Regions from separate parts of the Pseudomonas aestiva genome, predicted to be linked through region 1. Evidence: predicted binding sites of a transcription regulator. Region 1 holds the regulator's gene; the other holds the start of a gene.
The links. The regulator FliA, encoded in region 1, starts transcription of late flagellar genes. The targets are predictions, from matches to a motif close to CTAAAGTTTNNNNNNNNNNNGCCGNTAA.

Region 1 (15,656 bases):
TTCCCTAGCCTCGTCAAATACCGCACGTGCGGCGAAGCGGGCGAACCCGCCGGTTAGTTGCAGCGGACAGCCCTAGCGACGGCCACCCACCACCTGTTCAGCGAGCGCCGCCACATCCAGCAGCGCACACATCTGATCGATCACCGTACCGGCCAGCCACGGCCGGGTAGCGCGCTGATTCCGCCATTTGACCTCGGCGGGATCCAGCCGTACCGAATGGCTGACGCCATGCACGGCCAGGCCCCAGTCCAGGCCTTGCAGCGATATAACGAATTTCAGGCCTTCGCGATAGTCGTCGCGGTAGCGCTCGGGCATTACCCAACGCGCCGCGTCGAGCACGCGCAGGTTGCCTGCCTGGCAGGGTAGCAGGCCCAGGAACCAGTCTGGCTGACCAAACAGCGGCGTCAACTCTTCGTCGGTCAGCGGGTAAATGGAGCCCAGGCACACCAGGGGCGCGGCCAGGGTCAGGCCGGCCACGTCGAACAGCAGGCATTCGAAGGGTTCTTCGCCCCACTCGGGGCGACCTTCCAGGTGCACGGCGCCGGGCGGTACGCCAGCCGCGGCGGCGGGCTGCACCGCCGGGGTACCGAGGGCAATGCCCTCCACCACCGGACGCGCCGGCTCGGCGGCGGGGGCCAGTTCGGGGACGCGCCAGTCCAGCTCGATGTCGGTTTCCGGCGGCAACGGCACCTGGGTTGCAGGCTGCAGCACCTCGGGCAGGGCGACGCCGGCACGGCGGGCTGCCAGCGGCACGACCCGGGGTTGCCACGCGGCATCCCGTTCGAGCTCCTCGCGCACCGCGGCGGCGAATTCGTCTTCGCTCACGCTGGCGATCGGCGCCGCCGGTGCCACCACGGAAGCCACGACCGGCGTGGATTCGGCGGTCGGCAGTTCCAGGAACGCGTCCAGCAACAGGGCATCGAGATAGCCCTGGAGGACACGCTGAGGACGATTGTCGAGAGACGTCGGTTGGCTCATGGCGATCTACGTGGGTGAGTTGTCCAGCCTATCGGCCGGCAGGGTGGAAAACTTGAATCAGGCGACCTGGCTGCTGGGCGCGCCGTCGAGCAGATGCCGCAGCAACGCCCGGTAGGCAATGACGCCGCGGCTGTTCATCTCGTAGCGCGACGGCACCTGCCCGGAACGACTGGCGTCGCGCAGCCGCGTATCGATGGGAATGAAGGCCTGCCACAGCTGCGCCGGATAGGTGCTGCGCAGCACCTTGAGCGTACCGATGGAGGCCTGGGTACGGCGGTCGAACAGGGTCGGCACTATGGTGTAGGGCAGCGCCTGCTTGCGCGAGCGGTTGATCATGGTCAGGGTGTTGACCATGCGCTCGAGCCCCTTGAGCGCGAGGAATTCGGTCTGGGTCGGAATCACCAGATGCTGACTGGCCGCCAGGGCATTGACCATCAGCACGCCGAGCAACGGCGGACTGTCGATCAGCACATGATCGAAGTCGTTCCACAGCTGTGCCAGGCTCTTGGAGATCACCAGGCCCAGGCCGCTCTGGCCGGGCGACTGACGTTCCAGGGTAGCCAGCGCCGTGCTGGACGGCAGCATCGACAGCTGCGGATGACTGGTGGGCAGCAGCAGCCGCTTCGGCAGGCCCTCCGGAACCTGACCACCGTGCTGGAACAGGTCGAACGCGCTGTGTTCGAGGCTGTCCGGATCCTGACCGAAATAGCTCGTCAGTGAGCCGTGGGGATCGAGATCCACCAGCAGGACGCGCTTGCCTTCATCGCCGAGCAACCCGGCGAGGGCAACGGTGGTGGTGGTCTTGCCCACCCCACCCTTCTGATTGGCGACAGCCCAGACTCTCATGTGCAGACTTCCTCCCGACGACACGACCAGCCGGGTCAAGGTGCCGGCTTGGTGACCGGCGACGAAGATTTGACAGGCGCCACCCCGGGCGCCAGTTCTCCAGGCGATCCTGCAGATTGTGTGCCAGTCGACGGATTTTGCAAGGTGCTCTGTGGCCGGAACAGGTCGAGATTGCGCGAGATCAGCAGAACCACGCGCCGATTGCGGGCGCGATTGACGTCGCTGGTGTTGTCGACCACCGGCTGATAGGCGCCATAGCCCACCACGGCCAGGCGCTGCGGCGCGATGCCGTTGCCGATCAGCAGCCGCACGATACTGGCCGCCCGCGCCGCGGACAGTTCCCAGTTGGTGGGATACAGCGCCGTGCTGATGGGGCGGTCATCCGTATAGCCCTGTACCTGGATCGGATTCTTGAACGGCGCCAGAATCTTGGCCACCTTCTCCATGAGGCCGAAGGCGGGATTGCTCGGCAGGGAGTCGCCGCTGGCGAACAGCAGATTGGAGCTGAGTTCGATCTCCAGCCACATCTCACTGGCCTTGATATTCAACTGGTCGCCGGCGATGAGATCGCCGAAGGTGGCGCGCACACTGTCGGCGATCTGCTGCAGCGGGTCGCTGGGGGTGCCCCTGGCCGGCTGAGCGGCACTGGCGTCCATCACCGTCGGTGTCACGCCCGCGGGACGCTGATCGCCGAGGGGAATGGGTTTGAGCGAGCGCTCCGGCTGACTGAAGATGCCCGACAGGCTGTCCGAAAGCACCTTGTACTTGCTTTCGTTCAATGAAGAGATGGAATACATCACCACGAAAAAGGCGAACAGCAGGGTAATGAAGTCCGCGTAGGAGACCAGCCAGCGTTCGTGGTTCTCGTGTTCTTCGGGACGGCGGCGGCGACGAGGCATGCGGCGTCCTCCTAGTCCAGAAAACCTTGCAGCTTCATTTCGATGGAGCGGGGATTCTCACCCTCGCCGATGGACATCAGCCCTTCCAGCAGCATTTCCCGGTAGCGGGACTGTTGCTGGGCCAGCGCCTTGAGCTTGTTGCCGACCGGCAGCAACAGCAGGTTGGCGAAGCCGACACCATAGATGGTGGCGACGAAGGCCACGGCGATGCCGCTGCCCAGCTGGGAGGGATCGGCGAGATTCTGCATGACATGGATCAGACCCATCACCGCGCCGATGATCCCGACCGTGGGTGCATAGCCACCCATGGCTTCATAAACCTTGGCGGCAGCGATGTCGCGATCTTCCTGGCCGTAGAGATCCACCTCGAGGATGCTGCGCAGGGCCTCGGGCTCGGTGCCGTCCACCAGCAGCTGCAGGCCCTTGGCGGCATAGGGATCGGCTTCGCGGGCGACCAGGGGTTCGAGACCCAGCAAGCCTTCCTTCCGCGCAACGTTGCTCCAGTTGACCACCTTGCGGATGCCGCCAACGAGGTCCAGCCGTGGCGGTACGAATACCCAGGCCAGCATGGTGAGGGCCCGGCGCAGTACCGGCAGGCGGGTCTGCAACAGGACGGCACCGAGAGTGCCGCCGACCACGATAAGCGCCGCCGGAGCGTTGGCCAAGGCGGTAAAGGAACCGCCCTCCAGCAGGTTGCCACCCATGATGGCGGTAAAGGCCAGCAGGATGCCGATGAGACTGAGAACGTCCACGCTCAATGCCCTTCTGGCCAGAGACCGCCTGCCGTCACGAACAGGCCTCGGTCAGGTGTCTGCCGATGTCGTCCAGGCCATAGATGGCGTCGGCCAGATTGGCCTTGGCGATGGCCATGGGCATGCCGTAGATGACGCAGCTGGCTTCGTCCTGGGCCCACACCTGGCTGCCGACCTGCTTGAGCATCCGCGCGCCTTCGCGGCCGTCGGCGCCCATGCCGGTCAGGACCACCGCCAGCACCTTGTCGGCATAGGCCTTGGCCGCGGAGCCAAAGGTCACGTCGACGCAGGGTTTGTAGTTGAGGCGCTCGTCGCCGGGCAGGATCTTTACCGTGCCGCGGCCGTCCACCATCATCTGCTTGCCACCGGGTGCCAGCAGAGCCAGTCCCGGACGCAACTGGTCGCCGTCCTCGGCTTCCTTGACGCTGATGCGACAGAGCTTGTCCAGGCGCTCGGCGAAGGCCTTGGTGAAGGCCGCCGGCATGTGCTGGATCAGCACCAGCGGTGCCGGGAAATTGGCTGGCAGCTGGGTAAGCACCCGCTGCAGAGCGACCGGGCCGCCGGTGGAGGTGCCGATGGCCACCAGGCGATAGTGCTTGCGCTTGGGCGGCGGCGAAGCCGGAGCCGTGGCTGCATGACTGGCAGGAGCGCTGCTGGGCGCCACCGGACGCGCCGCCGGGCGAGCGGTGGCCGGCGCGGTCGCGGTACTCGCGGGCGTAGCCGGCGCGACGCTGGGGGCCACGGCGAAGCGCCGGTTGGAACGGGCGATATGGTGGATCTTCTCGCACAGCAGCTTTTGCACACTGGCGGGATTGCGCGAGATGTCCTCGAAATTCTTCGGTAGGAAGTCGACCGCGCCAGCATCCAGGGCATCCAGGGTGACCCGGGCGCCTTCATGGGTGAGCGAGGAGAACATCAGCACCGGGGTCGGGCACTTCTGCATGATGTGGCGGACCGCGGTAATGCCGTCCATCATCGGCATCTCGTAGTCCATGGTGATGACATCGGGTCGCAGCGCCAGGGCCTGGTCGACCCCTTCGCGCCCGTTGCTGGCCGTGCCCACCACCGAGATGTTGGGATCGGCCGCCAGGATTTCCTTGAGCCGACGCCGGAAGAAGCCGGAATCGTCCACCACCAGTACTTTTACCGGCATACGTTGAAACTCCTAACTGGGGCGGCGCAGGCCGCCCGATGGCGCCAGGCCCAGGGCCCGACGCCGCTCGTATCGGGCCGACTCAGAGTCCGCGACGGGCGTAGCGCTTGAGCATGCTGGGCACATCGAGGATGAGCGCGATGCGCCCGTCGCCGGTGATGGTCGCTCCGGACATGCCGGGCGTTCCCTGCAGCATCTTGCCGAGTGGCTTGATGACCACCTCTTCCTGGCCCACCAGCTGATCGACCACGAAGCCGATGCGCTGGGTGCCCACCGAGAGGATCACCACATGCCCTTCCCCCTGCTCCACATGGGCCGCATTGGGCACCAGCCAGCGCTTGAGGTAGAACAGCGGCAGCGCCTTGTCGCGCACCACCACCACTTCCTGGCCGTCCACCACGTTGGTGCGGGACAGGTCGAGGTGGAAAATCTCGTTGACGTTGACCAGCGGGAAGGCGAAGGCCTGGTTGCCCAGCATCACCATCAGCGTCGGCATGATCGCCAGGGTCAGGGGCACCTTGATGACGATCTTGGAGCCCTGGCCCTTGGTCGAGTAGACGTTCAGGGTGCCGTTGAGCTGGCTGATCTTGGTCTTGACCACGTCCATGCCCACGCCACGACCGGAGATGTCGGAGATCTCGGCCTTGGTGGAGAAACCCGGGGCGAAGATCAGGTTGAAGCACTCGGTCTCGGTCAGGCGATCGGCCGCGTCGCGGTCGAGCAGGCCTTTTTCCACGGCCTTGTTGCGCAGCAGATCCGCGTCCATGCCCTTGCCGTCATCGGAGATCGACAGGAGGATATGGTCGCCTTCCTGCTCGGCGGAGAGCACTACACGCCCCGCGCGGGACTTGCCGTTCTCTTCACGTTCGGCCGGTCCTTCGATGCCGTGGTCGACCGCGTTGCGCACCAAGTGCACCAGCGGATCGGCCAGGGCCTCGACGAGGTTCTTGTCCAGGTCGGTTTCTTCGCCGACCAGCTCCAGATTGATCTCTTTCTTCAGGCTGCGCGCCAGATCGCGGACCAGGCGCGGGAAGCGGCCGAAGACCTTCTTGATCGGCTGCATCCGCGTCTTCATGACCGAGGTCTGCAGATCGGCGGTGACCACGTCGAGATTGGACACGGCCTTGGCCATGGCCTCGTCGCCGCTGTTCAGGCCCAGACGCACCAGGCGGTTACGCACCAGTACCAGCTCGCCGACCATATTCATGATCTCGTCCAGCCGTGCGGTATCGACCCGCACGGTGGTCTCCGCCTCGCTGGTGGGACGTTCGGCGGGCGCTGCCGCTGCCGGCTTGGGCACCGCGGCCTCGGCAACCGGAGCCGGTTTCGGCGCGGGTGCAGGTGCAGGCTGAGGCGCAGCTACCGGTGCCGGCGCAGCAGCAGCAGGTGCGGCTACAGTGTCGGCAACTGCCGCGGGACCACTGAATCTGCCCTTGCCGTGCAATTCGTCGAGCAGGGATTCGAATTCGTCGTCGGTGATCTCGTCACCACCCGCCGCCGCCGGAGCCGCTGCAGCCGGGGCTGCTGCGGCCGGTGCCGCGGCCTCGTTCGCGACGAACTTGCCCTTGCCGTGCAATTCGTCCAGCAGGGCCTCGAATTCATCGTCGGTGATGTCATCACCGCTTGCGGCAACGGCAGCAGGCGCTGCGGCAGCAACCGGCGCAGCGGCCGGCGCGTCATGGAACTTGCCCTTGCCGTGCAACTGATCAAGCAGGGCTTCGAATTCGTCATCGGTGATGTCGTCACCACCGGCGGTCGCAGGCGCTGCCGCTGCCGCACTCGGCTCGCTACCCAGGGCATCGAGCAGATTCTGGAAATCGGCATCGCTCAATTCCGGCTCGGCAGCTGCAGCAGCAGCGGCGGGCGCCGGTGCCGCGACCACCGGAGTGGCAGCTACGGGCGCAGCCGCTACCGGCGCCGGTTCGCTGCCGGCCGGATCGGCCAGGCGGGCCAGCGCCGCCAGCAACTCGGGCGAGGCCGGGGTCGGCTCTTCGCGTTCCCGAACCTGACCAAACATCTCATTGACGGAATCCAGCGCCTGCAGCACCACATCCATCAGTTCGGCATCCACGCGGCGTTCGCCCTTGCGCAGGATGTCGAAAACGTTTTCCGCGATATGACAGCACTCGACCAGGGTATGGAGCTGCAGGAAACCGGCACCGCCCTTTACGGTATGGAAGCCACGAAAAATGGCGTTCAGCAGATCCATGTCATCCGGACGGCTTTCCAGCTCGACCAATTGTTCCGACAACTGTTCGAGAATCTCGCCGGCCTCTACCAGGAAATCCTGGAGGATCTCTTCATCGGCGTCGAAGCTCATTCCTGCACTCCCCAAGAGGGTCTGGGTCAGAAGCCCAGACTGGATAGAAGATCGTCGACGTCGACCTGAGCGGCCACGACGTCTTCACGCTTATCGGCATGAATCTGCGGACCTTCACCCTTCATCGTCTTTTCTTTTCGATTCTGTTCGATCAGCGCGCTGTGATCGTGACTGAAGCCGGTATAGCGATCGACCTGGCTGGCCATCATCACCAGCTTGACGAGGTCTTTCTCGATCTGCCCGACGAGATTGACCACGCGCTTGATCACCTGACCGGTAAGGTCCTGGTAGTCCTGCGCCAGGAGGATGTCGTTGAGCTTGGCCGACAGTTGTTCGGCACTGCTCTCGCTGTGGCTGAGGAAGGCATCGACGCGCTTGGCCAGCTCGCGGAATTCGTCCGCGCCCATTTCCCGGCGCATGAACTTCTTCCAGTCGGCATGCACGGCACGGGCTTCGTCGCCGAAGTTGCCCACCAGGGGCGCGCTCTCCTCCACCAGATCCATGGTTCGATTGGCGGCGTTCTCCGTCATCTTCACCACGTAGGAGAGACGATCGGTGGCATCGCTGATCTGGGAGACCTCTTCGCCGGCCATGCCGCGCGGATCGATCTCGAAGTTGACGATGGCGTTGTGCAACTCGCGGGTCAGCTTGCCGACTTCCTGGTAGAGCCCCCGGTCACGCAACTGGTTGAGTTCATTGATGACATGCACCGCCTGGGTGAAGTCGCCACTTTCCAGGCATTTCACCAGCTCCTGGGCGTGCTGTTTTAGATTCGACTCGAAGTCGCTGAAGCTGTTGGTGCCAAGCTGATCCATAACGTCCCCGCGGCTTTCTTCAGCCGTTCACCCGCTCGAAGATCTTGTCGATCTTTTCTTTCAGCACCTGGGCGGTGAAAGGCTTGACCACATAGCCATTCACGCCGGCCTGAGCGGCTTCGATGATCTGCTCACGCTTGGCCTCGGCGGTCACCATCAGCACCGGCAGGGTCTTCAGGCGCGCATCGGCGCGTACCTGGCGCAGCAGGTCGATGCCGGTCATGCCGGGCATGTTCCAGTCGGTGACGAGAAAATCGAAGTTGCCGCTCTGCAACATCGGCAGGGCGGTGTTGCCGTCGTCTGCTTCGGCGGTATTGGTGAATCCCAGATCGCGCAGCAAATTCTTGATGATGCGTCTCATCGTGGAAAAATCATCCACGATGAGGATTTTCATGTTCTTGTCCAAGTCGACCTCCGTCCTAATCCGCACACACGCCGCAAGGCGCGCCTAAGCAATCGTAGTAGCCTGAGTACCAGCCGGTTAACGCGAACGCCATTCCGCCAGCCGCGCCCGCAGGCGTGCCGCGCATTGACTGTGAAGTTGGCAGACGCGTGACTCGCTCACGCCCAGCACCTCGCCGATTTCCTTGAGGTTGAGTTCCTCGTCGTAATACAGCGAGAGCACCAGACGTTCACGCTCCGGAAGATTGGCGATGGCGTCGGCCAGGGCCTTGCGGAAGCGCTCGTCTTCCAGACCGCGACCGGGTTCGAGTTCATGCGAACCGCTCTCCTCGAGCCCATGCTCACCACCCTCCATGAGGTCGTCGAAACTGAACAGGCGACTCCCCATGGTGTCGCCAAGGATGCCGTAGTACTCATCCAGACTCAATTTAAGTTCGGCCGCGACTTCGGAATCTTTAGCGTCGCGACCCGTGCGCGCTTCCACGGCGCGAATGGCGTCGGTGACCATGCGCGTGTTGCGGTGCACCGAGCGCGGCGCCCAGTCGCCCTTGCGGACCTCGTCGAGCATGGCGCCGCGGATGCGGATGCCGGCGTAGGTCTCGAAGCTGGCGCCCTTGCCGGCGTCATATTTGCGCGAGGCCTCCAGCAGACCGATCATGCCGGCCTGCATCAGGTCCTCGACCTGCACGCTGGCCGGCAGACGCGCCAGGAGGTGGTAGGCGATGCGTTTCACCAACGGCGCGTAGCGGTTGATGAGTTGCTCCTGCTGGGTACGTTCCGAGGTTTTGCTGTACATGCGAAGCCCGCTGGATGCTGTCATGCGTGGGTACCGATGGCTGGTTGCACAAGGCGCTCGACAAAGAACTCGAGATGGCCGCGCGGATTGGCGGGCAACGGCCAGCCATCGACTCTCTGAGCTACCGCACGGAAGGCCAGCGAGGCCTTGGCACGCGGAAAGGCTTCGAACACGGGGCGCTGTTTCTGTACGGCTTTGCGCACCGCCTCGTCGAACGGAATGGCGCCCACATACTGCAGGGCGACATCCAGGAATCTGTCGGTCACCTTGGTCAGCTTAGCAAAGAGATTGCGACCTTCCTGGGGCGTCAGCGCCATGTTCGCCAGAACCCGGAAACGGGTGACGCCATGGTCGCGATTGAGCAGCTTGATCAGGGCGTAGGCATCGGTGATGGAGGTGGGCTCGTCGCACACCACCACCAGGACTTCTTGGGCGGCGCGAACGAAGCTGACCACCTGGTCGCCGATGCCGGCAGCGGTATCGACGATGAGCACATCGAGGTTCTCGCTGATGTCGCTGAAGGCCTGGATCAGACCGGCGTGCTGGGCCGGCGTCAGATTGACCATCGCCTGGGTGCCCGAGGCCGCCGGAACGATGCGGATGCCGCCCGGGCCGTGCAGCAGCACGTCGCGCAGCTCGCACTCGCCGGAGATGACGTCGGCCAGGGTGCGCTTGGGCGACAGGCCGAGCAGAACGTCGATGTTGGCGAGGCCCAGGTCGGCGTCGAGCAGCATGACGCGCCGCCCGATATCGGCCAGGGCCAAGGCCAGGTTGACCGACACATTGGTCTTGCCGACACCGCCTTTACCGCCCGTGACCGCTATGACTTGGACGGGATGCATGCTACCCATTGCCTGATACCTTTGATTGAAATCCGTCACACTTTAGACTAAGTGCATTTGGCGTGCCCAGGCATGCAATGCACCACTACCGTTCGTCTGCGCTAACCGGCGCGGCGGGCATTGCCTTGATACAGGCCGGCAAGCATGCCGGCCATGGTTTCTTCGCTCGGCTCCTCGGAGGCCTGCAGGCTCACCGCACGGCTCACCAGCTGGTGGCTGCGGGCCGGATGCAGGTCGTCCGGGATACGCGGGCCGTCGGCGATATAGGCCACCGGCAGACGCTGGCTGATGGCCAGGCCCAGGGCTTCGCCGAGGCTGGCGGCTTCGTCCAGCTTGGTCAGCACGCAGCCGCTCAGGCCGCAGCGCCGATAGCTGTGGTAGGCCGCCTTGAGCACCTGGCTCTGGCTGGTGACACCCAGTACCAGATAATTGCGAATCTTCAACTGGCGGTTGGCCAGGGCTTCGAGCTGCACCTTGAGCGCCGGATCATTGGCGGGCATGCCCGCGGTGTCGATCAGCACCAGGCGCTTGCGCGCCAGGGGTGCCAGCGCCTGGGCCAGGGACTGGCCGGGATCGACCAGGGTGACCGGCACGTCGAGGATGCGGCCGAGGGTCTTGATCTGCTCCTGGGCACCGATGCGGAAGCTGTCCATGCTGACCAGCGCCAGACTCTGGGGGCCGTACTTGAGCACGTAGTTGGCGGCGAGCTTGGCCAGGGTGGTGGTCTTGCCCATGCCGGCCGGACCGACGAAGGCGACAACACCGCCCTCCTCCAGGATCTTGGCGTCGGTGGTCTTGGCCAGCTGGGCGAAATTGGCCAGCAGCATGCGCCAGGCATGCCGCGGGTCCTGGATCTTGGCGACGCTGTCGAGCAGGTGGCGAGCCAGATCGGCGGGCAGGCCCATGCGCTGCAGACGGCGCCAGAGGCCGGCCTGTTGCGGACGGGTGGACTGCACCTGGGTCCAGGCCATGGAGCCAAGCTGGACTTCCAGCAGTTCACGCAGGCCACTGAGTTCGCTGCGCATGGCTTCCAGGGCGCGGCGGTCTTCCGGCGCGGCACTGGCGGCAGGCGCAGCGGCGGCGGTGGGCTGAGGGGCACGTGGCGGGGCGATCACCGGCTCGCGACGGCTGTCGGCGGCGCTGATGGCGCCCAGCAGCTGCTTGTCCTTCGGCGCGGCCGAGGGCACGCCCGGGGCGCGGATGCTGAGGTCGGCATGGGCCTGGGCGATCTTCGCATGGGTCTTGCGCAACTCCGCCTGCAGCTCCGCGTTGGGCGCGGCCGGTGCCGGAGCCTGGTAGTCCAGCGCCGCGGTCAGCTCGACCCCGCCGGCGACCCGGCGGTTGCTGAGGATGGCGGCATCCGGGCCCAGCTCGTCGCGTACCAACTTCATGGCTTGACGCATATCGGCAGCGAAGAAACGTTTGACTTGCATGATCTAGACCTCAGCCATTCTGGCCAACGGTAGCGACGATGGTGACCTGCTTGTTGTCCGGAATTTCCTGGTAGGCCAGTACACTCATGTTCGGTGCCGCCATCCGGGCGAAGCGGGACATCATCCCGCGGATCGCACCGGCCACCAGCAGCACCACTGGCTTACCCATCATTTCCTGACGCTGCGCTGCCTCGATAAGGGAACGCTGCAGTTTTTCAGCCATGCCAGGCTCGAGGAACATGCCGTCCTCGGCGCCTTGACCGGCCTTCTGCATACTACTTAGCAACATCTGTTCCAACCTTGGCTCAAGGGTGATAACAGGCAGCTCAGGCTCCATTCCCACGATGTTCTGGACGATCGCGCGGGACAGGGCGACCCGCACGGCACCCGCGATGGCGGCGGGATCTTGACTCCGCGGCCCGACGTTGGCGATGGCTTCGGCGATGGTACGGATGTCGCGGACCGGTACCTGCTCCTGCAGCAGCTGCTGGAGGATCTTGAGCAGGGTCGAGAGGGAGACGATGCCGGGCACCAGTTCCTCGGCCAGCTTGGGCGAACTCTTGGCCAGCACCTGCAGCAATTGCTGGACTTCCTCGTGACCGATCAGCTCGTGGGCGTGCTTGAAGAGCACCTGATTGAGGTGCGTGGCAACCACGGTGCTGGCATCGACCACGGTGTAGCCGAGGGATTGGGCCTGGTCGCGCTGGGTGACGTCGATCCAGACGGCCTCCAGACCGAATGCCGGATCCTTGGCGGCGACGCCGTTGAGGGAGCCGTAGACCTGACCGGGGTTGATGGCCAGTTCGCGATCCGGATAGATCTCGGCCTCGGCCACACTGACGCCCATCAAAGTCAGACGATAGGCGTTGGGCAGCAGGTCAAGGTTGTCGCGGATGTGCACCGACGGCATGAGGAAGCCGAGGTCCTGGGACAGCTTCTTGCGCACGCCCTTGATCCGCGCCAGCAGCTGGCCACCCTGGTTGCGATCGACCATGGGGATCAGCCGGTAGCCGACTTCCAGACCGACCATGTCCACCGGGGTCACGTCATCCCAGCCCAGCTCCTTGGCCTCGGCCGGACGCTGTACGGGGGCCAGGTCCTGCTGCTTCTTGGCTTCCACCTCGGCGGTCTGCTTGGCCTGGCGCTGGCGCTTGTAGATCAGCCAGGCACCGGCGGCGGCGCCACCGCCCAGGCCGAGGAACGGCAGGTGCGGCATGCCCGGGACCAGGCCCATGGCGATGATGATGAAGGCCGAGACTGCCAGCGCCTTGGGCGAGGCGAACATCTGACGATTGACCTGCTGGCCCATGTCCTCCGCCGAGGACACCCGGGTCACCATGATGGCAGCGGCGACCGACAGCAGCAGCGAAGGGACCTGGGCGACCAGGCCGTCACCGATGGTCAGCAGGGCGTAGATGCGCGCCGCTTCGCCGAACGGCAGACCGTGCTGGGCCATGCCGATGGCCATGCCGCCGATGAGGTTGATGAAGAGGATCAGCAGACCGGCGACGGCGTCACCGCGGACGAATTTGCTGGCACCGTCCATCGACCCGTAGAAGTCGGCTTCCTGGCCCACTTCGGTCCGACGCTTCTTGGCTTCGACCTGGTCGATTATGCCGGCATTGAGGTCGGCGTCGATGGCCATCTGCTTGCCGGGCATGGCGTCCAGGGTGAAACGCGCCGACACCTCGGAGATACGGCCGGCACCCTTGGTCACCACCACGAAGTTGATGATCATGAGGATGGCGAACACCACCGCACCGACCACGTAGTTGCCGCCGACCACCACCTCGCCGAAGGCCTGGATGACCTTGCCCGCGGCATCGTGGCCGTCCTGGCCGTGCAGCAGCACGACGCGGCTCGAGGCCACGTTCAGCGCCAGGCGCAGCAGGGTCGACACCAGCAGGATGGTCGGGAAGACCGCGAAGTCCAGCGGCCGCAGGGCGTAGACGCTGACCAGCAGGACCACGATCGACAGGGCGATGTTGAAGGTGAACAGCACGTCCAGCAGGAAAGGCGGCATCGGCAGCGTCATCATGGCGAGCATCGCCAGGACGGCCAGCGGCACGCCCAGGTTGCCGCGAGCCAGACCGCGCATGTTGCCCATCATCATGGATTTGTCGACTTTCACACCCATTCCTCGCTTGCCGGTGCCGGCGTCACGGAAAGTTGACGCAGCGCACTGTTCGCAGGGGCTTGAGCAAGCTCCGGGCCAACTGCTCAAGACCTTGAATCAGCGAGGTTTTCCCGGGGGTGATACAGGACTGGTTACGGATCGCCGGAATCGTCGGCTGAACCGCGGGCGGCGGCCATGAGTCTGTCTAGGGACCTGCGCTAGCGCGCCTATCCGAGGAACATCATCATGAGAATCTGGACCGCGACGCTGTTGGCTACCTGCCTGGTCGGAACCGCCCAGGCGGCCGAATCCCTGACGATCCCGCTGAACAAGGTCACGACCGACGGTGTGGGCGAAAGCGTCGGTAGCGTACAGGTGACCCGTTCCAAGTACGGCCTGGTCTTCACGCCCGATCTCAAGGGCCTGGAGCCCGGCATCCATGGCTTCCATGTCCATACCAAGCCCAACTGCGGCGCGGCCGAGGTGAATGGCACCCTGACCGCAGGTGGCGCCGCGGGCGGCCATCTGGATCCGCGCAACACCGGCAAGCACAGCGCGCCCTGGTCGGACGACGGCCACCTGGGCGAATTGCCGGCGCTCTATGTGACCGCCGACGGCCAGGCCACCCAGCCGGTGCTGGCGCCGCGCCTGAAGCGCCTCGAAGAGCTCAAGGGCCATGCACTGATGGTGCATGCCGGTGGCGACAACTACGCCGACCAGCCCAAGCCGCTGGGCGGTGGCGGCGCGCGCGTCGCCTGCGGCGTCATCAAGTAGGCGCCTTCCCCTCCTCATCCCGCAGGAGATCCGGCGGGATGGGCAGATCGGACAGCTTGGGCTTGCGCCCGCGTCCGGCGCGGAATTGCCTGAGCTGATAGACATAGGCCAGGACCTGGGCCACGGCGACGTAGAGACCGGCCGGAATCTCCTGGTCCACTTCGGTGGAGAAGTACACCGCCCGCGCCAGCCCCGGCGACTCCAGCAGCGAGACCTGATGCTGCTGGGCGATCTCGCGGATCTTCAACGCGGTGAAATCGCTGCCCTTGGCCACCAGCACCGGCGCCCCACCCTTGGCCGCATCGTACTTGAGCGCCACGGCGAAGTGGGTCGGGTTGGTGATGACCACATCGGCGTTGGGCACCTCGGCCATCATCCGCCGCTGCGCCATCTGCCGCTGCATCTGGCGAATCTTGCCCTTGACCTCGGGCTTGCCCTCGCTGTCCTTGTACTCGTCCTTGATCTCCTGCTTGGTCATCATCAGCTTCTTGCGATTGCTGAGGATCTGGAAAGGCACGTCCACCGCGGCGATGATCAGCAGCCCCAGGGCCAGCAGCAGGGTGGCATGCCCCACCACCTGCATGCTGTGCAGCAGCGCCTGTTCGGTCGGCAGCTTGGCGATCTGCAGCAGCGCCGTGCGTTCGCTCATCAGCACCATCACCGACACGCCCAGGATGATGAAGAACTTGCCCAGCGCCTTGAGCAGTTCCACCAGGGAATGCTTGGAAAACATCCGGGCGATGCCGGACATGGGATTCATCCGGCTCGGCTTGGGCGCCAGCACCTTGCCGGAAAACAGGAAGCCGCCCAGGGCGATATGACCAATGATGGCGGCGATCACCACCAGGGCGATCATCGGCAGCATGCCGATCATCGCCGCCTTGCCCGAGGCCAGCAGGAAGGTGCCCATGAAGCGCTCGTCCATGACCTCTTCCCGCCGCAGGGAGAAGTTGCTGCGCATCACCTCCAGCAGCTTGCCGCCGAGAAAGGCGCCATACATCAGCAGGCCGCCGACCCCCGAGAGCATGACCGCCACCGTACCGAGTTCGCGTGATCGCGGGAGCTGACCCTCTTCCCGGGAATCACGCTTGCGTTTCTCCGTGGGGTCTTCTGTGCGGTCTTCGCCATCGGATTCAGCCATGTGGCATATCTCCTAGCGGGCTCGGGCGAGTTCGCGCAGCCACTGCAGCGCCTCGCTAGCGAGACTTTCATAGTGGGAGAGGATGTCGGCGGTGCCGAGCCAGACGATGACCATGCCCAGCACCACGATCAGCGGCATGCCGACGGAAAAGATGTTCAGCTGCGGTGCTGCGCGGGTCATGATGCCGAAGGCGATGTTGACCACCAGCAGCGCGGTGATGGCCGGCAGCACCAGCAGGATACCGGCGCCCAATACCCAGCCCAGCCGCCCGGCGACCTGCCAGAAGTGCTCGACACTCAGGGTATCCCCCACCGGCAGGGTGACGAAGCTTTCGGCGAGGATCTCGAATACCACCAGGTGGCCGTTCATGGCCAGGAACAGCAGCGTCA
Region 2 (15,656 bases), 790 kb from region 1:
GCGCGCGCGGCTGATGCCGATGCGCGGGCCCGCGATCACCGCTACCTCGGCAGCCGCGGGCTCCAGCAGGAAGGGTGGCTCGATCAGCGGCAAGCCATCGTGACTGCCGTCGATGGCGAGGGCCTGGCACAGCCGGCCGGGACCGGCGCACAGCAGGCGATCGGCCAGGCCGCCCCGACGTTCCCGCATCACCTCCAGACCCCACAGTGGCTCCAGCGCGCGGATCAGTACACCCGCGCCATGCCCGGCCTCGCGGCAGACCAGATTGAAGCACCAGTGGATGCCATAGGAGCGATAGACATAGGCATACCCGGGCGGACCGAACATGGCGCGGTTGCGCGGGGTGGGGCCGGAAAAGCTGTGGGAGGCCGGGTCTTCGCCGTCGTAGGCCTCGGTCTCGACGATCAGGCCGCCCACACCCTCGACTCTGAGCGTCGCCCCGATCAGTTGCCGGGCGACCTCGTCCACCGGACGGGTGAAATCCAGATCGCTCACGCCTCGGGCTCCGGCTCTTCCAGGATCAGCGCCGCATGCACCATGGCCAGGTGACTCAGGCCCTGGGGGAAGTTGCCCAGGGCCGCGCCATCCCGGGGATCGCGCATCTCGGTCATCAGGCCGACGCCATTGAGACTGGCGGCCAGGACCTCGCGCATTAGTTCCCGCGCCTGGTCCACCTCGCCCAGCACGGCATGGGCCTCGACCATCCAGTAGGAACAGGCCAGGAACGCACCTTCTTCCTGGTCAGCACCGCTGTAGCGATAGACCAGAGGTCCATGGGCCAACTCACGGCGAATGGCCGCCAGGGTGCTGACCGAACGCTCACCACCGTTGAAGCCAAAGCGGATGCCGAGCAGCAGCCCGGCGTCCAGGCGCTCGGTACCGGCATAGAAGGTGTAGGCCTGCTTGCGCTCGCTCCAGCAATGTTCGTTGACCCAGTCGCGGATGCGGTCGCGCTCGCGCGCCCAGCGACCGCACATGGCGTCGGGGATATGGCCATCGCGGGCCAGGGTCACGGCGCGGTCCAGGGCGAACCAGCAGCCCAGCTTGGACAGGGTGTAGTGGCGCTCTTCAGGCAATTCCCACATGCCGGCATCCGGCTGGCGCCAACCATCGGCACAGAGATTGGCCAGGTCGGTGAGCAGGCTGGCGGTGGCGAAATCCAGCACATGGCCCTTGCTGGCATAGAGGCGAAAGGTCTCCAGCAGATCGCCATAGAGACTCAGCTGACACTGGGCGCTGGCGCGATTGCCGACGCGTACCGGCTGGGAGTCGCGATAGCCAGGAACCGGAATGATGCGTTCCTCGGGGGCCAGTTCGCCTTCCAGGGTAAAGCAGGTGTGCAGGCGATTGCCGTGGCGGCGGATGACGTTCTGGATCCAGGCCAGGGCCGCCTGGGCCTCGCCGAGGGCACCCAGGCGCAGGAAGGCCTTGATGGTAAAGACCGCATCACGCACCCAGGCATAGCGGTATTCATAATTCTTGTCGCCGCCGATGCGTTCCGGCAGCGAGGTGGTGGCGGCGGCGACGATGGCGCCAGTGGGGGAGTAGAGCAGCAGCTTGAGGGCCAGCGCCGAGCGCTTCACCTCGCTGAGGAATTCGCCCCGGTAGGCGAAGCCCTGGGCCCATTCGCGCCAAGCCTGGTCACTGCGATCGATACGCTGGTCCACCTCGTCCAGGGAGGGCACCACCAGGGGTTCGTTCTCGGTCGCGGTCAAGGCCAGGACGCTGCGTTGCCCGGCTTCCAGTACCAGTCGCGCCACCAGTCGGCGATCATCGCACTGGAGGATCTCCAGCCGCTCGCAATAACGCAGGGTGGCCATCACGCCATCGACGTGCATGACCTCGCCATTGGGGGTGCTGCGCATCCAGGGCGACACGGTCTGGCCCTGGGTCCCGGGTACCAGCTCGATACGCAATTCGACCCATCCGGAAAGGCCTTCGACGCGGCGACCCAGTTCGCACCAGGGCAGGCGTCCGGCCGAGCCGCTGTTGAGCGATTCGGTGAGGCGCACGCTGCCGTCAGCGGTGTGAAAGCAGGTTTCCAGGACGTTGCTGTCTTCGCGGTAGGCGCGCTCGACGCGATAGTCGGCCACCGGCGCGATCGAAAAGAAACCGCCTGCCGGGGCATCCAGCAGGCGGTCGAACAGCGGTGCGGAATCCATGTTGGGCACGCACCACCAGTCCAGCGAGCCGTCCGGCGCCACCAGGGCGACCGAACGGCCATCGGAGAGGGCGGCATAGCCCGCCAGGGGCGCGTAGCCATCCTGGCGGGCGGGATCGAAGGCTGCCATGGCCGTCAGCCCATGCCTCCGGTGGCGCCATAGACCTCACCGGTCACATAGCTCGACTCCTGGGAGGCCAGCAGTACATAGATGGGCGCCAGTTCCGCCGGCTGCCCGGGACGCTTGAACACCGTCTCGCCGCCGAAGGTGGGGATCTTCTCCTGGGGCTGACCACCGCTGGGCTGCAGCGGCGTCCAGAAGGGACCGGGGGCTACGGCATTGACGCGGATGCCCTTGCTGGCGACCTGCTTGGCCAGCGCCTTGGTGAAGTTGGTGATGGCCGCCTTGGTCGAGGCGTAGTCCAGCAGGAATTCCGAGGGCTGGGTGGCCTGGATCGAGGTGGTGTTGATGATGGCGGCGCCAGCCGGCAGGTGCGGCAGCGCGGCCTTGCACAGCCAGAACAGGGCGTAGACGTTGGTCTTGTAGGTAGCGTCGAACTGCTCGGTGGTCAGCTCGGCGATGTCCTGCACGGCGGTCTGCTTGCCAGCCACATTGACCAGGATGTCGAGGCCACCCAGGGCCTCCTTGGCCTTGCTCACCAGTTGGGTGCAGAAGGCTTCGTCCTTCAGGTCACCGGGAACGCAGACGGCCTTGCGACCCTCGGCTTCCACCAGCTTGACCACTTCCTGGGCGTCGGCCTCTTCCTCGGGCAGGTAGTTGAGCACCAGATCGGCACCCTCCCGAGCGTAGGCGATGGCCGTGGCCCGACCGATTCCCGAATCCGCGCCGGTGATCAGCGCCTTGCGCCCGGCCAGGCGACCGAAGCCCTTGTAGCTGGCCTCGCCATGATCGGGACGCGGTTCCATGGCCTGGGCCAGACCCGGGGCCTGTTGGGGCTGCTTGGGAAATTCAGGCTGGGGATACTGGGTAAGGGGGTTCTGCATGCTGTACTGGTTGTCGCTGGACATGACATCTCCTGAAGGGGGCCAAAAGGCGCCCGTTTGGCATCTTTTCGATGACGTTCAAGGAAATGGAGCGACAAGTTACGTAAGAGGTTCCCACCGATCGGCGACGGATGTATCGGGCCGAACGGCGTTCTTGCCTGACTTCAACCCAGGGCTATGCCTTTTCCGGCTTGGCCAGGCGTCCAATGACGGGGAGAAGGGAAGGGGCTTCGGCAGGAGCGATCGTCGTGATGGCGAAGAGCGCGAAAGCGGCCGCGCTGGCGGCCCTGTTGTGCTTGCCCGGGTACTGGCTGTTCATACCGCCGTCCGGTGGTGGAGGCCATGGTGGTTGCCCGGGGTAGAAGGAGTCGCGCTAGCCGTTCTACCTCAGGCGTCGAGTGGCTCCAGCCGCAGGGCTACGCCAGTTCGCTGCAGGGTGAGGATATCCGCGTCGCGACAGCCGATCAGCTGGCCCTCGGCGGTGCGCAACTGGTCATCTTCCAGCTGCGCATAGGACTGCGGTTGCTTTCCATCGCCCGCGACCATGATGTACAGCTGCCCACACAGCAATTGCCCAGCCAGACGACCATCGTCCAGGCCGATCAGGCGGTAGCTGCGGCGGGCATCGTAGGTAAAGCGCATGGGAGCATCCATTCAGGTCTTTCTGTTCAGAACCGCGCTGGCACGCAATGTTCAATTCCGAACATCGGCGCGTCACGTCGGCAGACCCATGGCCGCGCGGGAAGCCTGCCACTCGCTGCGGCGAGGGCAGGCTGACCGCCGGTCGGAAGGTCCCCTGGGTGGCCGATCAGTAACGGAATTGCGCCACCAGGCTCTGGAAGGAGGTGGCCAGTCGCGACAGCTCCTGGCTGGAGGCGGCCGTCTGCTGGGCCCCGGTAGCAGTCTGGGTGGACAGGTCCTGGATGTTGACCAGATTGCGATCCACTTCGCGGGCGACCTGGGCCTGCTCTTCGGCGGCACTGGCGATCACCAGGTTGCGCTCCTCGATCTGGGCGACCCCGGCGGCGATGCGGTCCAGGGCTTCACCGGCCCGATTGGCGCGCGCCTGGGTGCTGTCGGCCAGGGACTGGCTCTTGTGCATGGCGCCCACCGCTTCCTCGGCGCTGCTGCGCACGGCGCTCATCATGCGTTCGATCTCGCCGGTGGACCCCTGAGTGCGATGGGCCAGGGCACGGACCTCGTCCGCCACCACGGCGAAGCCGCGGCCCTGTTCGCCTGCCCGGGCGGCTTCGATGGCGGCATTGAGCGCCAGCAGGTTGGTCTGCTCGGCGATCCCGCGGATCACCTCCAGCAATTTGCCGATCTCGCGCACCTGGCCTTCCAGGGTCTGCACCTTCTGGGTCGAATCGGTGATCTCGCCGGTCATCACCGCCATGGCCTGGGCGGCCTGCTGCACCTGCTCGCGACCCTGCTGGGCTTCGCGGCTGGTGTCCTGGGAGGCAGTGGAGGTAGAGGCGGCATTGCGCGCCACCTCTTCCACAGCGGCGGTCATCTGATTGACTGCGGTGGCAGCCTGCTGCACCTCGTCGTGCTGGCGGACCTGGCCACGCGAGCTCTCCTCGGTCACCGCGTGCAATTCCTCGGCGGCCGCGGCGAGCTGGCTGGAGGCACCGGCCATCTGCTGCACGGTGTCTTTCAGGCTGCGCTGCATGCCGCCGAGGGCCTGCAGCAGCTGGCCGACTTCGTCGCGGCGGCTGCTCTGGATCGGCAGGGTCAGATCGCCCTGGGCGACGCGCTCGGCGCTGCCCACCGCCTGGCGGATGGGCGAAACGATCAGGCGCGTGATGACGATGCTCAGCGCCAGGGCACAGAGCGTGGCCAGCAGCAGCCCCAGGCCGAGTGCCCAGACCGCTTTCTGGTAGGCAGCATGCGCGGCGTCGCCGGCTTCGGTGCTCTGGCGCTTGTTGGACTGAATCATGATCTTGAACGAGGCCATGGTCTTGCGGTAGGTGGGTTGCACCTGCTCGTTCAACAGCTTGGCGGCACCGGCTACGTCCTTGGCGGCCAGTCGCGCCAGGATGGCGTCGGTACCGGCGATATAGCTCTTCCAGTCCTGCTCGAAGGCATCACCGGCCTGCTTTTCATCGGCCTGCAGCGGCGTGGTGCGATAGGCGGCGAAGGGTTTTTCGGCATCGGCCTGGTTATCGCGCAGAGAGGTGATGACGGTCTGGAGTTCGCTCTGGGGGGCCTCGCCGTAGGCCATGGACAGCACGCGGAACAGATCGCGGTTGTGGCCGATGACATTGCTCTTGGCATCGTTGAGCAAGCTGATGGAGAGCAGCGTGTCGCCCAGCACGTTATCCAGTTGGGCGTTGACGCTGCGGATACCGCTGAAGCCGACGGCGCCGATGCCCAGGGTGATGGCCGTGCACAGGCCAAAGGCCATGGCGAGTTTCTTCGCCAGTGCCAGATTGTTGAACCAGACCATGGAGCCTTCCTTTCTGCGAGGTGGGTATCAGCCAAGTTGCGCTGGATACCCTCGCTATCGGCACCAACAGTCCGACCTTTAGGTGGGCCCGGAGCGTTCGATTCCGCCTTCAACCGCGTCCATAGAGGCTATCAAGCAGCCGATTGGCCCTCAGGGCATCCGCCAGACCGGCCAGTTCCGGTCGCGGTTGGCCGAGCAGCTGGTCGAACACCGCCTGGGCGCCCTGGGGCACGCCGGGGTCCACGCCCTCGGCCAGCACCTGACGATTGCCCTTGGCGTCGTGCAGCACCAGGCGCCCCGCGGAAAGCTCCAGGGTTCCCTCGCTACCGTCCAGACGAATGGCCAGCCGCGGACCGCGCAGGGTGGCGCTGGCGCGCAGATGAATCGGCAGATCACCGGCCTGGAGCAAGGCCTCGCCGCCATGATCCAGCGGCCAGCGCGGATCGCGGTCCAGTCGGCTATGGGCGACCGTCAGGGCCTCACCGCATAGCCAGGCGCTGAAATCCAGCAGGTGCACGGCCAGGTCGCCAAAGGCGCCATAGCCCATGCGGCGCTCGTCCAGATGCGCCGGCCAGTCGCTGAGCCAGCCCTCCAGCAGCCCCGGGTGGCCGGCGGTCAGTGACAGGTGGCTGAGGCTACCGATGGCACCGTCCCGCGCCCGCTGGCGCAACAGCTGCAGGGCCGGGTCGGTGCGCAGATAGAAACCGCTGAAGCAGGAACGCCCGGCGAGCTGATCGGCCAGGGCGGAGGCACGGGCTGCCGAGACGGCCAGTGGCTTTTCCACGAAGAGATGACGGGCCCGGGGAAGCAGGGCGGTCACCGCCGCCTCGTGATCCTCGATGGCGGTGGTGACGAAGGCCAGGTCCACCTCGGGCAACCGGGCGAAGTCATCCACTACCGGCAGACCCTGAGGGGCAGCGAGGCGCCTGGCGCGGGCGGGATCGCGTTCGCTGGCCACCGCCACTACCCGCACGCGCGGATCGGCCAGGCTGGTGTCCAGGTAGTCCTGGGCGTGGATCTGTTCGCAACCGACGATGGCGACGCTGAGCATGACGAGGGGGCCTTTAACGGTAACTGTTTCGTTATGGACCCCTGGTCTGCCGCTAAGCTTCCCCGATCAGACCGGCTGGTAGGCCTTGCCGAAACGGTTGGCCAGGAAGGCCTCCATGTCCACCTGCTCCTGGGCGATGAAGCCGCGCTGCGGCAGCTTGCCTTCGCGGAACAGATCCAGGGCGGTGCAGATGCCGGCCGCGGTGGTGATCTGGATGGCGCTGGTCAGGCGACCGTCGCGCTCGGCGGCAAAGATCTTGCGGCTGAACACCTCCTGCACCAGCTTGCCACCGCGCATCCCGCTGACGGTGACAAACACCAGCACCACGTCCTGCATGGTGGTGGGCACGGCGCCGCGCAGGATGTTCTTGAGCTGCTCTTGGTCACCGGCCAGGCGCAGGTCTTCCAGCAGGAACTTCATCAGGTCACGGTGACCGGGATAGCGCACGGTTTTGTAGTCCAGGGTTTCCACCTGGCCCTGCAGCGTCTCGCAGAGGGTGCCAAGGCCGCCCGAGGTGTTGAAGGCCTCGTATTCCACGCCGTCCAGGGAAAAGTGTTCCAGGCCTTCCAGCGGCTGCACCAGTTGCAGCTCGCCGTTGCGCACGGCTTCGCAGGGGTGGCAGTACTCGTTGACCAGGCCGTCGACGCTCCAGGTCAGGTTGTACTTCAAGGCATTGGTGGGAAATTCCGGCAGGGCGCCGACACGCATCTTCACCTCGCGCACGCTGTCGAAGCGCTTGGCCAGGGAGTGCGCGGCGATACCGATGAAGCCGGGCGCCAGACCGCACTGGGGCATGAAGGCATTGCTCGCGCCCTCGGCCAGTTGGCGGATGGTCTTGGTCGCCTTCACGTCTTCGGTCAGGTCGAAATAGTGGGTGTTGGTGGCCTTGGCCGCCTGGGCCACCGGAATCGCCAGATGATAGGGCAGGGCATTGAGCACCACGTCCTGGTCGTCCAGGGCCGCGGCCAGGGCGCTGGCGTCGGCGGTATCCAGGGTCCGGGTCTGCACGCCCAGGGCGGCGATGGCCGCCAGGGCGCGCTCGTCGCGATCCGCCACCGTCACCTGGTAGTCGCCACTGGCGTGCAGCAATTGCGAAATGGTGTAGCCGATATGGCCGGCGCCGAGCAGGGTGACTTTCATGGCGGGATCCTCCGTGGTTGAGGCTCCAGCTTAGAAAGCGGCGCTGTCAGATGTGAGCGTCAGAGCGTCGAATCGTTGTGCTTTATTTGACGAAACGGCGGAGTATTCGTCGTTTCGACGAGGCGGCTCGCGGCTTACCCGAGTTGCCGCCCCAACAGGCTATCGATGTCTCCGTAGGTTGGGTTGAGACGGCTCTATCGTCGAAGCCCACCATGGCGAGCCCCGAGGCGATGTTGAGCTTCGCTGCGCTCAATCCAACCTACCGCGCATCGGCATGGCCGCGACTGGTGCTGTACCGGATCGGCATCACGGCTCTTTCGCTACCTACCCCGGCACCACCCGCAACAGCTGACCGTCCTCACCATCGGTAAGCAGCCAGAGATTGCCGTCCGGGCCGCTGCGCACGTCGCGCAGACGCTGGTCCAATTCCTGGAACAGCAGCTCCTGCGGACCAGGCATACCCTCAACCAGCGGTATTCGCCGCACCGACTTCTCCCGCAGCGCCGCCACGAACAGACTGCCGCGCCAGGCGGGAAAGCCCTGGCCGTCGTACCAAGTCATGCCCGCGGGTGCGATCGACGGCGTCCATTCCAGCAGCGGTGGGGTGATGCCCGGCAACTCGCGAAAGGGCGAGATGCGCGCGCCGGTGTAGTCCACGCCGCCGGTGGTCAGCGGCCAGCCATAGTTGGCACCGGCGCGGATCAGATTGAGTTCGTCGCCGCCCTTGGAGCCGTGCTCGTGCTCGTACAGCGCCTGGCGCTCGGGCACCCAGACCAGGCCCTGGGGATTGCGATGGCCGAGGCTGTAGATCTCCGGCAGGGCGCCGGGTCGCTTGATGAAGGGGTTGTCCGCCGGCACCTGGCCGTCGCGGGTGATGCGCACGATCTTGCCCAGATGGGTATCCAGTCGCTGGGCATCGGTGCGCTCGACGTTGCCGTCGCCCAGGGCGATGGCCAGGGTGCCGTCGCCGAGCAGGGCCATCCGCGCCCCGAAGTGCTGCCCGAAGGCCTTGGCCGGCTGGCTGGTGAACAGCGGTTGGACGTCCTGCAGGCGTCCGCCGTCCAGCCGGGCGCGCACCACCTTCAAATGATTGGCCTGGCGCGTGCCGGTCGCATGGGAGAGATAGATGAATTGGTTGTGAGCGAAATCCGGGTCTGGCAGCACCTCGAACAGACCGGCCTGGCCTTCGGTATAGAGCTCGGGCAGTCCGCTCACGGCTTCCGCCTGCAGCCTGAGGCGGCCGGCACCGTCCGGTACCAGCAGCCGCAAGCGCCCGGTGCCCTCGGTCAGGAGCGCCCGGCCATCGGGCAGGAAGGCCAGCGACCAGGGTCTATCCAGCCCGGTCGCCACCGTCTCGATCCGGTAGGTCGGCGCCGCCAGCGCCAGCGGAACCGCCAGCAGGGCCAGCCATGCCAGCCAGGCCCAGCGGCCGGAAGCTTTAGGTAACGCTTGAGGTCTGTTCCGGGTACCCGCTTTCGCTAGCATCTGCCTCTCTCCAAGGGATTTTCCGACCATGCCCCAACCGCTCTGGCGCGCCCTGTTGCAACCGCGCACCCTGCTGGCGTTCGCCGCGGCCCTGCTGCTGACCACCGCCTGGGGCAGCCTGGTGCAGACCCAATACAACCTGGCCGCCCTCCAGGGACTCGGCCAGCCGATCGACCTGGCCACGCGCGGGCGCACCTCGCTGGATGATCTGCTGGGCTTCGGACCCGTCTATGCCGCCATCGTGCTCGCCGCTTGGTTACCAGCCTTTGCCGCGGCCCTCTGGCTGGGTCGTCACGGCGGTACCTATCGCGCCTGCCTGCTGCCGCTGGCCAGCAGCCTCAGCCTGATCGCCGCCATCCGCCTGATCGACGCCTTCGCGCCCATGCCGGTGCTTATCTACGCCACGCGCACCCTGGAGGGGTTGCTGGCGATGGCCGTGGGTGGACTATTTGGCGGGCTGCTGTTCATCTGGCTGGCGCGCCCGGTGAACCCGCGCTAGGGGAGGGCGCTCAGGACGAGGTCAGCTTCATCAGCACCAGCCCGCTGACGATCAGCGCGGCGGCCAGGATGCGCAGCGGACTCGCCGCCTCGCCCAGCACCAGGATGCCGACCATGAAGGCACCCACCGCGCCGATACCGGTCCAGATCGTATAGGCGGTGCCCAGCGGCAAGCTGCGCATGGAGATCGACAGCAGCGCCACGCTGGCCACCATGGCGCCCCCGGTGATGATCGTCGGCGTGAGGCGGGTGAAGCCCGCGGATTGCTTCATGTAGAACGCCCAGACCACCTCGAGCAGTCCCGCGCACACCAGATAGAACCAAGCCAACGACGGCCTCCTGTAAAACCGGGCCGTCCCGGAACGCTGCCCACCGATCGCCGGGGTCGTCCCCGGGGGCCAAGAGAAGAGGGCGGCAAGCTGCCTTACCACCTGATCGATACCGTTATCCTAGCCGTTCATGGCCGCGCCTTTCGACCCAGCCTGGTCAGGCGCACCCGTCCGCTAGCGCGGCTGGCAGATTTGCGTGGCGATCCCGTCGAATTCTCGATCGAAACTGGCCCGCTCGGCCGCGCTGAGAAAGCCCTGCTGCCTGACCAGGTCATCGGTCTGGCTACGCACCGCGGCGATGCGTTCGCTGAAGGCCGTCGCCTGCTCCTGACTGATCCGCCGCGCCTTGCGCGCCGTGCTCACATCCGCCAACAGCACATTGGCCCGCATCGAGACATGCGCCTGCCGCGGATCCGTGATCGATCCGCCCAGTTCGCCCGGCACGGCGCGCTGTTCTGCCAGATTGCAGCTCGGCAGGCCGAGGTCGTCCTGCCGAACCGGCTCCCGGGTACAGGCGCCCAGGGCGAGGGGCAGCAGCAACAGGGGAATCAGGGATTTCATCCAGGTCTCCTCGGGGTGGCCGTAGTGGAGACCTTGAGAGCCCGGTTCGGGCGCTTCGTTCAAGCCGGGCTCTGCGCCAGGCCTTGGCAAAGCCCTGAGGCTAGTCGTCTCGCCGCGCCTGCCGTTCCAGCGCCGCCAGCTGCAGCCGCGCCCCGTCAGCCACCGGGCCCCTGCCGACCGCACTGCTCTGCAGCAGCGATAGATTCAGGGAGTGCGCCGCTGCCTCCAGCCCCGGGCGAAGGGCATGGCCGGCCTGGGCCAGGGCGGTGTCTTCGGTCAGGAGCGGAGCGGCGAGAAAAAGGGTGACCGAGCTGGTCAGGAGGTATCTCATGAGGCGTCCTTGCGAGGTGATCCCAGGGTATCGGCATCCGGCCGGCTGGTTGGAGCGGGTCTAGGGGCAGAGCTTAGATCAGAATCGCCAGGGTGGTAGTGATAATGGTCAGAGAAATCACGCCGGCAATCTGGCGAAAGTCCTTTCACGAACGGTCTGTGCATCTTGGAAAGGCTTGAGCGACAGCCAGAAACAACAAAGCCCGCGCGATGGCGGGCTTTGCTGAGGTTCACGCAGCGGTGAACGGGAGATGGCGCACTCGGCGGGATTCGAACCCACGACCCCTGCCTTCGGAGGGCAGTACTCTATCCAGCTGAGCTACGAGTGCAGCGATTCGGTGACGCTGAATCGGTCGCCATCATACTCACCTTGCTTACGACCGTCCATGCCCGGATGCACGATGTTGTTGATTTTGAACGACTGTTTCGCGGGGCGTGGCAAGGGCTGCATAAACAAGGAGGAGGGCGACGCGAAAACCTGGCCAGCGCTCTTGCGCAGGGGTTCAGGATTCTCCTAGGATGCGTTCAATATTTCGAACGCCCATAGCGGTTCGGACGTTGCTCCAGCGGGCGCTGAACGGTGGCGATGCCAGCGTTTCCAGGCCTGATCCTATCGCAGGCGCAGGGGTGTCATGCCCTTGCTTCCGGCCCTTTCAGCCAAGGAGACCGTAATGCAGCTCAAAGACGCTTCCCTGTTTCGCCAGCAAGCCTATGTCGACGGCGCCTGGATCGATGCCGACAGCGGTGCCACCGTCAAGGTGGACAACCCGGCCACCGGCGAGACCCTGGGCACCATTCCCAAGCTCGGTCGCGCCGAGACCAAGCGCGCCATCGACGCTGCCAACCGCGCCCTGCCGGCCTGGCGCGCGCTGACCGCCAAGGAGCGTTCGGCCAAGTTGCGGCGCTGGTACGAGCTGATGATCGAGAACCAGGACGACCTGGGCCGGCTGATGACCCTGGAGCAGGGCAAGCCGCTGGCCGAGGCCAAGGGCGAGATCGCCTATGCCGCCTCCTTCATCGAGTGGTTCGCCGAAGAAGCCAAGCGCATCTATGGCGACACCATCCCCGGCCACCAGGCCGACAAGCGCATCCTGGTGATCAAGCAGCCCATCGGCGTCACCGCCGCCATCACGCCGTGGAATTTCCCCACCGCGATGATCACCCGCAAGGCCGGTCCGGCCCTGGCCGCCGGCTGCACCATGGTCATCAAGCCCGCCAGCCAGACCCCGTACTCGGCACTGGCCCTGGTCGAACTGGCCGAGCGCGCCGGCATTCCCAAGGGCGTGCTGAGCGTGGTCACCGGTTCCGCCGCCGAGATCGGCGCCGAGCTGACCGAAAGCCCCATCGTGCGCAAGATCTCCTTTACCGGCTCCACCGAGATCGGTGCCAAGCTGATGGAGCAGAGCGCGCCCACCATCAAGAAGCTGTCGCTGGAGCTGGGCGGCAACGCGCCCTTCATCGTCTTCGACGATGCCGATCTGGACAAGGCCGTGGAAGGCGCCATCGCCTCCAAGTACCGCAACGCCGGCCAGACCTGCGTCTGCGTCAACCGTCTCTATATCCAGGACGGCGTGTACGACGCCTTCGCCGAGAAATTCAAGGCTGCAGTGGCCAAGCTCAAGGTCGGCAACGGCCTGGAAGAGGGCGTGACCATTGGCCCGCTGATCGACGCCAAGGCGGCGGCCAAGGTCAAGGAACACATCGACGACGCCGTGAGCCAGGGCGCCCGGGTCATCGCCGGGGGCAAGGCCCACGCCAACGGCGGCAGCTATTTCGAGCCGACCATCCTCGCCGACGTGCCCAGGAGCGCCAAGGTGTCCAAGGAAGAGACCTTCGGCCCGCTGGCGCCGCTGTTCCGCTTCAAGGACGAGGCCGAGGTCATCGAGCTGGCCAACGACACCGAATTCGGCCTGGCCTCCTACTTCTATGCCCGCGACCTGTCCCGCGTGTTCCGCGTGGCCGAGGCGCTGGAGTACGGCATGGTCGGCATCAACACCGGCCTGATCTCCAACGAGGTCGCGCCCTTCGGTGGCGTCAAGGCCTCGGGCCTGGGCCGCGAAGGCTCCAAGTACGGCATCGAGGACTACCTGGAGATCAAGTACCTCTGCCTGGGGATCTGATCCCGTTCGGTGGGCTTCGCTACGCTTAGCCCAACCTACCTATACCGTAGGTTGGGCTGAGACGGCTCCATCGTCGAAGCCCAACGGGGCCCGCCGATCCAAAGATTTCTCCCGGCGCGGACGCCGGGCCGTTGGCAGTCGATCATCGTATGCTGCCCGGAATCCGGTCCGCGCCTTTCCCGTAGCCGGCCGCCACGATGAGCGGCCATCGAGGACTGCAATGAGCCACACCAATGATTCCCTGATGCACCGTCGCAGCGCAGCCGTCGCCCGTGGCGTCGGCCAGACCCACCCGATCTTCGTCGACCGTGCGGAGAACGCCAAGGTCTGGGACGTAGAGGGCAATGAATTCCTGGACTTCGCCGGCGGCATCGCCGTGCTCAACACCGGCCACCTGCATCCGCGCGTGGTGGCGGCCGTGCAGGAGCAGCTGACCAAGGTCTCCCACACCTGCTTCCAGGTGCTGGCCTACGAGCCCTATGTCGAGGTCTGCGAAAAGCTCAACGAACTGGTGCCGGGCAACTTCCCGAAAAAGACCGCACTGTTCAACTCCGGCTCCGAAGCCGTGGAGAATGCCGTCAAGATCTCCCGCGCCGCCACCCAGCGCGCCGGCGTCATCGCCTTCTCCAGCGCCTATCACGGCCGCACCATGATGACCCTGTCGCTGACCGGCAAGGTCGCGCCCTATTCGGCCGGCATGGGCCTCATGCCCGGCGGCGTCTATCGCGCGCTCTATCCCTGCGAACTGCATGGCATCAGCGTCGATGACGCCATCGCCAGCGTCGAGCGCATCTTCAAGAACGATGCGGCCCCTGGCGACATCGCGGCCATCATCCTCGAGCCTGTGCAGGGCGAGGGCGGTTTCTATGCCGCGCCCAAGGCATTCATGCAGCGCCTGCGCAAGCTGTGCGATACCCACGGCATCCTGCTGATCGCCGATGAAGTCCAGTCCGGCGCCGGTCGTACCGGGACCTTCTTCGCCATGGAGCAGATGGGCGTCGACGCCGACCTGGTGACCTTCGCCAAATCCATCGCCGGCGGTTTCCCGCTGTCGGGCGTGACCGGTCGCGCCACGGTGATGGATGCCGTCACCCCCGGTGGCCTGGGTGGCACCTATGCCGGCAGCCCCATCGCCTGCGCCGCGGCCCTGGCGGTGATCGAGACCTTCGAGGAAGAAAAGCTGCTGGACCGCTCCAAGGCCGTGGGTGAACGCCTCACCGCGGGTCTGCGCGAACTGGCCGCCAAGCACGCGCAGATCTGCGACGTCCGTGGCCTGGGCGCCATGATCGCCATGGAGCTGGGCAAGGGGGGAGACATCGAGCAACCCGATGCCGAGCTGACCAGCCAGATCGTGGTCCGCGCGCGCCAGAAGGGGCTGATCCTGCTCAGCTGCGGCAGCTACGGCAACGTGCTGCGCATCCTCGTGCCCCTGACCGCCAGCGACGAAGAGCTGGATCGCGGCTTGGCCATTATCGGCGAGTGCTTCGCCGAATTGGCCTGAGTCCTACCCGAACCGCCCTCCTGGAGGGCGGTTTTTCTGTGACACGCTTGGCATAAAGTCCGCTTTGACGCATCATCCGCCGCTTCGCTTTCCTCAAGCAGGAGTGGGTTGGGATGCCGCCCCTGATACTTATCGTCGACGCCAATCCCTGGACCCGTGACCTGCTCAAGTCACTGGTGCTGGCCGTGCGTGCCGATGCCCTGGTGCATGAATACGGCCATGGCTATCAGGCCCTCGCCGAACTGGATCAACGCAAGAGATGTGCGCTGATCATCGTCGAGCGACCGGCCGATTGCGATGGACTCGACCTGCTGCGCCGCATCCGCCAGCGCGGCACCCAGCCGCTGCAGCCGGTGATCCTGCTGTCCGAACAGGCCGACGCCGCCTATGTACGCGCGGCCCTGCGCCTGGCGCCCACTGCCTATCTGGTCAAGCCCTATGCTGCGGAAGAGGTGTTGCGTCGTCTGCGCAGTCTGTTGCCACCCGCGGGAGACGCGTCTCAGGCGGCCAGTGCCGCCGTCCTGGGCTCCCTGGACGATCATCTGCAGCGCATGGCCGCCGAAATCGACGCCGTGCCGCTGTTCGCCGATCTGCCGGCCATCATCGAGCGCTGTCGCGAGAGCGAGAGCTGCAGCCTGGGCGAGCTGGAAACCGAATTCGGCCAGGATCCCTTGGTCACGGCGACTCTGATCGCGGCGGCCAACAGCGCTTCCCAGCGCGTCGGCCAATCCTGCCAGACCCTCAGCCAGGCCCTGCCGCGGCTGGGCGTCGGCTTCACCCTCAATCTGGTCCTGGGCCTGAGTCTGCGGCGGGCGACCCGCCTGGCCGAGCCGCTGCTGGCCGGACGCGCCGAAGGCTATCTGCGCCTCGCCCAACGCGCCGCCGATTGCGCCCGGCTGCTGGCGCTGCGCTACGTGCGCGAAGACGCCGAACGCTGCTATACCGCCGGCCTGCTGCACCGCCTGGGTGAACTGGCCGTGCTGCAGGGCGTGCAGCGCTGGTGCGACGGGGGTGGGGCCATCGACG

Region 2: the regulator FliA is predicted to act here: its motif matches at 5,670-5,697, upstream of AABM56_RS18940 (methyl-accepting chemotaxis protein).

What each region holds. Positions count from the first base shown of each region.
Region 1 is NZ_CP150916.1:3,278,671-3,294,326, forward strand. Features, by position in the region: gene AABM56_RS15220 (chemotaxis protein CheW) at 73-978, opposite strand; gene AABM56_RS15225 (ParA family protein) at 1,036-1,824, opposite strand; gene motD (flagellar motor protein MotD) at 1,860-2,723, opposite strand; gene AABM56_RS15235 (flagellar motor protein) at 2,735-3,475, opposite strand; gene AABM56_RS15240 (chemotaxis response regulator protein-glutamate methylesterase) at 3,510-4,628, opposite strand; gene AABM56_RS15245 (chemotaxis protein CheA) at 4,711-6,948, opposite strand; gene AABM56_RS15250 (protein phosphatase CheZ) at 6,975-7,763, opposite strand; gene AABM56_RS15255 (chemotaxis response regulator CheY) at 7,783-8,157, opposite strand; gene fliA (RNA polymerase sigma factor FliA) at 8,245-8,985, opposite strand; gene fleN (flagellar synthesis regulator FleN) at 8,982-9,812, opposite strand; gene flhF (flagellar biosynthesis protein FlhF) at 9,905-11,236, opposite strand; gene flhA (flagellar biosynthesis protein FlhA) at 11,247-13,349, opposite strand; gene sodC (superoxide dismutase family protein) at 13,599-14,126, shown strand; gene flhB (flagellar biosynthesis protein FlhB) at 14,119-15,267, opposite strand; gene fliR (flagellar biosynthetic protein FliR) at 15,280-15,656, opposite strand, start outside.
Region 2 is NZ_CP150916.1:4,068,418-4,084,073, reverse strand. Features, by position in the region: gene AABM56_RS18965 (DNA-3-methyladenine glycosylase) at 1-495, opposite strand, end outside; gene AABM56_RS18960 (glycoside hydrolase family 15 protein) at 492-2,291, opposite strand; gene AABM56_RS18955 (SDR family oxidoreductase) at 2,297-3,190, opposite strand; gene AABM56_RS18950 (hypothetical protein) at 3,342-3,485, opposite strand; gene AABM56_RS18945 (hypothetical protein) at 3,554-3,808, opposite strand; gene AABM56_RS18940 (methyl-accepting chemotaxis protein) at 3,975-5,615, opposite strand; gene AABM56_RS18935 (Gfo/Idh/MocA family protein) at 5,725-6,666, opposite strand; gene AABM56_RS18930 (saccharopine dehydrogenase family protein) at 6,733-7,806, opposite strand; gene AABM56_RS18925 (PQQ-dependent sugar dehydrogenase) at 8,131-9,291, opposite strand; gene AABM56_RS18920 (hypothetical protein) at 9,320-9,790, shown strand; gene sugE (quaternary ammonium compound efflux SMR transporter SugE) at 9,801-10,118, opposite strand; gene AABM56_RS18910 (hypothetical protein) at 10,293-10,742, opposite strand; gene AABM56_RS18905 (hypothetical protein) at 10,780-11,010, opposite strand; tRNA gene AABM56_RS18900 (tRNA-Arg) at 11,262-11,338, opposite strand; gene gabD (NADP-dependent succinate-semialdehyde dehydrogenase) at 11,681-13,129, shown strand; gene gabT (4-aminobutyrate--2-oxoglutarate transaminase) at 13,350-14,630, shown strand; gene AABM56_RS18885 (HDOD domain-containing protein) at 14,744-15,656, shown strand, end outside.